DNA from 2 places in the Rhizobium sp. R693 genome. Region 2 is predicted to be linked to the other one. Evidence: riboswitches for the same ligand, from Rfam matches in the RefSeq annotation. Region 2 holds a riboswitch; the other holds the start of a gene.
The links. Region 2 has a riboswitch for glycine ahead of ATY79_RS06025 (D-amino acid dehydrogenase). Riboswitches for the same ligand answer to the same signal wherever they lie in the genome.

Region 1 (3,402 bases), on a different contig from region 2:
GTCTCAATGACACGGTAGTACGAAACGGCGTGGTCGGCACCCTCCTCCCCGTGCTTGGCGATCCGCATGCGGTCGCCGTCCGGCGTTGCTTCCTTGACAAGCCAGGTGGAGATCTTGTCCTCGTGCTTGCGCGGGACGCCCTTAACCAGCGACCAGTAGGTCTTCTTGGTATCGCGCTCACGAAAGGCGGCTGTGAGTTTTTGTGCAGCGCCGCGGGTCCGTGCCACGACGAGCACACCCGATGTGTCTCGGTCCAGACGGTGCACCAGACGTGGCTTCTCGCCCTTCGGACTGGTCCAGGCTTCAAGCATCTTGTCGATGTGACGCGTCACGCCCGAGCCGCCCTGCACCGCAAGGCCCGCGGGCTTGTTGAGGATGATGACCTTGTCGTCTTCGTGCAGCACCATCCGCGACAACAGTTCGAAATCGCCGGAGTGCTTCAGATCGCGGCCAGCGATGGGTCCGGTCTTCGCTTTAGCGTCAACATCAAGCGGCGGTACGCGCACCATCTGTCCAGGCTGCACCCGGGTGTCACTCTTCACACGCCCGCCGTCAACGCGGACCTGCCCGGATCGGAGAAGCTTCTGAAGTGGGCCGAAACCGAGACCCGGGAAGTGCACCTTGAACCAGCGATCGAGCCGCATGCCCGCCTCATCCGGCTCCACCTTTATGTGTTCGATACCCGCCATACGTCATCTTTCGGAAAATGGTCTTCCGCGCGCCGCGCGGACTTTGCGGCTGGCTTTAGAGCATTTTCGCTGAAAACGGAAACCGTAATCTCACAAGATCGCGCGCATAAGTGCCAGTCCCCCGATCACACCGGCCATCGACAGGCCGACGCTCGCGACGATGTAGAGGGCGCCGGATAGCGCCGCGCCACGCTCAAAGAGCGTAATTGTATCGAGCGAGAATGAGGAGAAGGTCGTCAGACCGCCGAGGAAGCCGGTGATCAGCAGCAAGCGCAATTCCGGCGATGCGTCGAAGCGTCTGATGATCATTTCCGCGAATACGCCAATGACGAAGCAGCCGACAACATTGACGGTCAAGGTTCCCCACGGAAAGGCCGGGCCTGCGAGCCTGAGAGCCCAACGGCCGACGTAGTATCTAAGGACGGAACCGATCGCGCCGCCGACGGCGACAAGTATGGCCTGAATCATGAGTCGTCTCTGTTTTTCCGTGCCGGAAATTCCGATTATCTCCGGAGAAGATCAAGATGCATAAAATGCCAGCGGTTAATTTAGCCAGTTAAGAACGTGGGGCGCCTTAGTGTTGGCGTATGACAGTCTTGGTAGGCACCATAGCCGCGAGCACCGCAGCCGCGGCGTTTGAAACGCTCCGGATTCCGCAGCGCGTGTCTGCAAGCACGGCAGCCAAGGAAGCTCGCCGCGCTGCCGACCGCCAGACCAGGGCGGCCAGCGGCCAAGATGTCGAGGAACCGTCCAACATCATTCAATCGACCGAAGTGGCGTTGGATCTCATGACAATGGGGCAAAAGCAGCCGCAGGCTGGATTAAAACAGGCTTTGGAGCTCTACAGCGACAGCTGAGCATCGCCCGCCTCCCATCTCCGTAGCCGCCGATCCTTAAAAGCGCGACAAAAATTTGTTTGGCGGCGACATTCCCCCTTGCCAAGTATAGCCATGGCCAGATAATTGCCCTCGACCTTGTTGGGAGAAGCTGGTCATCTGCGATCAGTGCCGAAGGAGCAACCGCCCCGGAAACTCTCAGGCCAAAGGACCAGCAAGGGGCAGACGGAACTCTGGAGAGAAGCGTTCTCGAAACGCTCGCCGAAGGGATAACAATCTCAGGCGAAGGGACAGAGGGGGCTCGAAATGCAAGGCGCAACTGCGCCTGAAGATTTGAGCCCGCGCATGGAAATCCAGGCGCAAACCCCGGAGGCGTCGTTGGACGATACTGCTGCCCTCAAGAAAACTTCGCTTCACGCGCTGCATCTGTCGCTTGGCGCCCGCATGGTTCCCTTTGCAGGCTATGACATGCCCGTGCAATATCCGGCCGGTGTGATGAAGGAGCACATCCAGACCCGTACGTCTGCCGGTCTATTCGACGTGTCCCATATGGGCCAAGTCGTCATCAAGGCGAAGTCGGGCAAGTACGAAGACGCGGCCCTTGCGCTCGAAAGCCTCGTTCCGGTGGATATTCTCGGCCTCGCGGAAGGTCGCCAACGCTACGGTTTCTTCACCGACGAGAATGGCGGCATCCTTGATGACCTGATGATCACCCATCTCGACGATCACCTGTTCGTTGTCGTCAACGCCGCCTGCAAGGAGGCCGACCTTGCTCACCTTCAAAAGCATCTTGGTGATACCTGCGATATCACGCTGCTCGACCGCGCACTCATTGCGCTGCAGGGACCGCGCGCCGTTGAAGTGCTTGCCGAACTCTGGGCCGATGTCGCCGCGATGAAGTTCATGGACGTTCGCCATTGCCGACTGCACGACGTTTCCTGTCTTGTCTCGCGCTCCGGCTACAGCGGCGAGGACGGTTTCGAAATCTCGATTCCGGCGGACAAAGCCGAGGATGTCGCTAGGCGGTTGCTTGAGCATCCGGATGTCGAGCCGATTGGCCTTGGCGCGCGTGACAGCCTGCGCCTCGAAGCCGGCCTTTGCCTCTACGGCAACGACATCGACACCACCACGACTCCTGTGGAAGCAGCGCTCGAATGGGGCATGCAGAAGGCCCGCAAGAGCGGCGGCGCCCGTGCCGGCGGTTTCCCCGGCGCAGACCGCATCCTAACCGAACTTGAAAGGGGTGCAGCCCGCCGCCGCGTCGGCTTGAAGCCCGAAGGCAAGGCCCCGGTTCGCGGCCATTCCAAGCTTTTTGCGGATTCCGAGGGCAAGACCGAGATCGGCGAAGTGACTTCGGGCGGCTTCGGCCCATCCGTCGAACACCCCGTCGCAATGGGCTATGTCACGGTCGCCCAGGCAGCCGTTGGCACACAGATCTACGCTGAAGTGCGCGGTAAGTTCCTGCCCGTCACCGTCAGTACCCTCCCCTTTATTACGCCAACCTACAAACGCTGAAACATTTTTCCGGAGAGAACAATCATGCTGAAGTTTACCGAAGAACACGAGTGGCTGAAGATTGAAGGCGGCGTTGCGACGGTCGGGATTACCACCTACGCCGTTGAACAGCTCGGCGACCTCGTCTTCGTCGAATTGCCGGAAGTCGGAGCCACCTTCTCCAAGAATGGCAATGCCGCGACCGTCGAATCCGTGAAGGCCGCTTCCGACGTCTATTGTCCGCTGGACGGCGAAATCACCGAAGTGAACCCCGCTATCGTCGCCGATCCATCGTTGGTCAATTCCGATCCTCAGGGCGCCGGCTGGTTCTTCAAGCTGAAGCTTGCAAATGCCGCTGACGTCGATGGCCTGCTCGACGAGGC
Region 2 (3,402 bases):
TCTTTTCGCTGGTGCCGAACAGTTCCATGTCCGTGACGAGACCGCCCGGGCCGACGCCCATGATGAAGCGGCCTTCGGAAAGATGATCGAACTGTGCGATCTGACCAGCGAGGCGGGCAGGATGGTGCTGAGGAAGGTTGAGAACCCCCGTGGCGAACTTGATCTGCTTCGTGGCATGGATCAGCGAACCAAAAAACTGGAGCGGATCTGCGATCGGTTCGCACGAGCAGGTAATATGCTCGCCGACCCAGACTTCAGCGAAATTCAGACGATCGGCGAGAATGACGGCTTCGCGATCCTGTTTCAGCAGCTCCGTGAAATTGCGCCGCTGATCATGAAGCGGCATCATGAAAAGACCGAGGTCCATGAGAGTCTCCTCTGTTGTAGAGATCGGCCTGTCCGATCCTCATCAGGAGAATTGCAACTGGCGTGCCAGTTGGAAACTCTTTCAAAAACAGTAGCCTAGAGGCTTGTTGTGATGAATCTCAGTAGCGCTGTTTAGTCTCAACTGTGAGAATCTTCGAGTCCATCAATCTCAAGTGATTTGAGACTCGCGATTGAGACGAAAAAAAAGGCCGGACAAGATCTCCGGCCCAAGTTGATCAGGCAACTCTCCTCGGCTGCCCGTGGGAGTATTCGTCCACTAATCCGGAAAGGAGTTCGGCCGTGGCGGCCGACAACGTCCAGCCGAGATGCCCATGACCTGTGTTGTAGAACACGCCAGGCCTATTGCCTTTTCGAACCTGCGGCATCATGTTTGGCATCATCGGCCGTAGTCCCGCCCAGGGAACCACGCGAGAGGTCGATGCACTGGGGAATAGCATCCGCACCCAGTCGACTAACGGTTTCGTACGATCAGACCGAATATCGCGATTGATACCGTTGAATTCGGCAGTTCCAGCTACCCTGAAGCGATCGGGCCCCAGTCGGCTGGTGACAATCTTGGCGCGGTCATCGAGCAGGCTGACCCAGGGTGCACCGTTCTGGCTTTCGGCATCATCGAGGTGAACGGTGATCGAGTATCCCTTCACCGGATAGACGTTCATCCGGTCACCTAACATGGACGCGAATTTGCGACTACCTACGCCAGCGCAGACAACAATCGCGTCGGCGTTTAGCAAGCGAACGGCGGTATCGGCTTCGTCAGTAGGCCTCCACGTTACCGTCACCTGGTTGCCCGCGACTACGTTCTGGACGTCTGCGTCAAACAGGAATTTGGCACCTCGTCGAAGGCAGGCCTCGGCCAGACCGCGAGTGAACTTATGGATGTCGCCAGTCGAGTCCGACGGCGTGAAGAAACCACCGAAGAAATCGCCCACGAGGGCTGGTTCGATACTCTTGATCTCGGTGGGGGAAACCGCTCGTCGGTCGAGGCCGCCGGCCTGCAGAAGTTCGTTGACCTTCTGCGCTCCATCGAAGCTCTTGCGGTCGTAGTACACGTGGAGAATTCCGCGCTTTTCGAGATCGAAATCAATGCCTTCGCTCTCAGCCATAGCAAACATGTGCTTGCGTGCCTCTATGGCAAGCTTGGTGGTCGCGATGGTGTTGTCCTCGTAACCGGAAATGCTTCCGAGAAACTCGCCCATCCACGAGTATTTGTGCCAGCTTGGCGAGGGATTCATCAGAAGCGGAGCGTCCTTCTTGAGCATCCACTTCATGCCCTTCACAACGGTCGACCAACTGTTCCAGACCTCTGCGTTGCTCGCGGACAGTTGACCGCCATTCGCGAAGGATGTTTCCATCGCCGGATAACGATGTCGTTCGATGACGGTCACATCGTGACCGCGTTTCAAAAGGGCATACGCCGTCGTTACGCCGGTGATGCCGGCGCCCAAAACCACGATATGGGACATAATCTCTCCAACAGTAGGTGCGGGACCTTGCCAGTCCCTTGCCCCCAATCTGTCTCTGTACCTGAGAGCTTTTCCTTCTTGTTGAAGGTCCCCTTCGGTGGACGCGGCGAGCCGTGTCTCTCTCCAGATTGTCCAAACCCGGCAGTCTTTTTGCCTGAGAGTTTCCTGGGGGGTTGCTCCGTCGGCGCGACCCTCCTGGGGCCATCTCTCCTGCAAGGCTTACGAACGCCTTTAGGGTAGGCATAGAAGGTTCGAAACGGCAATCCCCTTCCAGAAATTTTCAATCAAGCAACTGGCACACAGCTTGCAGGTACCATTCGTGTCACTGTCATGAGGATGAAAATGCGGGATTTTCTGGTTTACATCGAGAACAAGCATAGCCCGGAGTCACCCTATTTCGTTTCGAAAGAGGCTGTCTCTCGCGCACTTGGCTCCAATGCCAGTCGATCTGAGATCGTCGCCCATTCCGAACAGAAACCGGATCTGAATGTACTGCGTTCGGCGTCCTATTTCGTTGGTTCTGGCTTCGATGTGCGACGCCTCCAGGAACATGGCCGGTCGCTGCGCTTCGTGCATTGCACCAGTGCTGGCGTCGAAAAATACATGCCGTTGGATTGGTTGCCGAACAGGGCATTCTTGACCAACAGCAGTGGAGTGCATGCCGAGAAGGGTGGGGCGTTCGGGGCGATGACCGTCATGATGCTCTGCGAGGGCGTTCCGCGGCATATTCGGAACCAACGCTTGCGTCGCTGGGACAACCAGCTTTCGACGAACATTTCCAGCAAGACGGTCGTCGTTCTCGGGTTTGGAGAGCTGGGCAGCGCGATTGCTTCAAGGCTCCGACATTTTGGCGTGCGGATTGTTGGCGTCACCCGGAGTGGCAGGTCTCATCCAAGCGCGAATGAGATGGTTGAGGTCGCCGACCTCCAATCGGTGCTCCCCATCGCAGACTGCCTGGTTGTCAGTTGTCCGTTAACGCCGCAGACGTTCGGATTGATCGGCATGGAGCAGATCGCGGCGATGAAGGCCGGGGCATCCCTGTTCAACATCGCGCGCGGTCCCGTTGTCGACAACGTTGCGCTCTGCGCGGCGCTTGAGGCAGGGCACCTGAGTGGCGCTGCGCTCGACGTATTTGATCCGGAGCCGCTGCCAGCCACAAGTCCTCTTTGGGATGTCCCAAACCTCATGATCTTCCCGCATATCTCGTGCGATGACGCGGACGGTTACGTCGACCGCTGCCTGTCCATCTTTGCAGAGAACGTCGAACACGACTTGGCCGGACGCCCGTTGCGAAACCGCGTGGACGGCGCGGCCGGATACTAACCGAAACCAGGAGAAGATACGTGTCGAAAGCCTACAATGAAACCGTCGTGCTTTCTCAGTCCGGAGCGCTTACGGCACTGCATGCTGCCGTGGAGAAGGCTCAGGAAATGGGGGTGCCGCAATGCATCTTCATTGTCGATCCGAGCGGCCAAACTATCGTGAGCCTTCGGATGGACGGGGGCGAAATACCTCAGCATGCATACTGCTCGCGCGAAAGCGCGAACAG

Region 1: it holds a riboswitch for glycine, as region 2 does, so the genes downstream of both, gcvT (glycine cleavage system aminomethyltransferase GcvT) here and ATY79_RS06025 (D-amino acid dehydrogenase) in region 2, are expected to answer to the same signal.

What each region holds. Positions count from the first base shown of each region.
Region 1 is NZ_LOKY01000034.1:7,054-10,455, forward strand. It holds gene ATY79_RS20760 (RluA family pseudouridine synthase) at 1-689, opposite strand, end outside; gene crcB (fluoride efflux transporter CrcB) at 780-1,157, opposite strand; gene ATY79_RS20770 (hypothetical protein) at 1,277-1,546, shown strand; glycine riboswitch at 1,658-1,745, shown strand; glycine riboswitch at 1,749-1,829, shown strand; gene gcvT (glycine cleavage system aminomethyltransferase GcvT) at 1,904-3,040, shown strand; gene gcvH (glycine cleavage system protein GcvH) at 3,065-3,402, shown strand, end outside.
Region 2 is NZ_LOKY01000004.1:155,171-158,572, forward strand. It holds gene ATY79_RS06020 (LLM class flavin-dependent oxidoreductase) at 1-367, opposite strand, end outside; gene ATY79_RS06025 (D-amino acid dehydrogenase) at 603-1,901, opposite strand; glycine riboswitch at 1,899-1,984, opposite strand; glycine riboswitch at 1,986-2,076, opposite strand; gene ATY79_RS06030 (D-2-hydroxyacid dehydrogenase) at 2,196-3,176, shown strand; partial or broken gene ATY79_RS06035 (heme-binding protein) at 3,197-3,402, shown strand, end outside.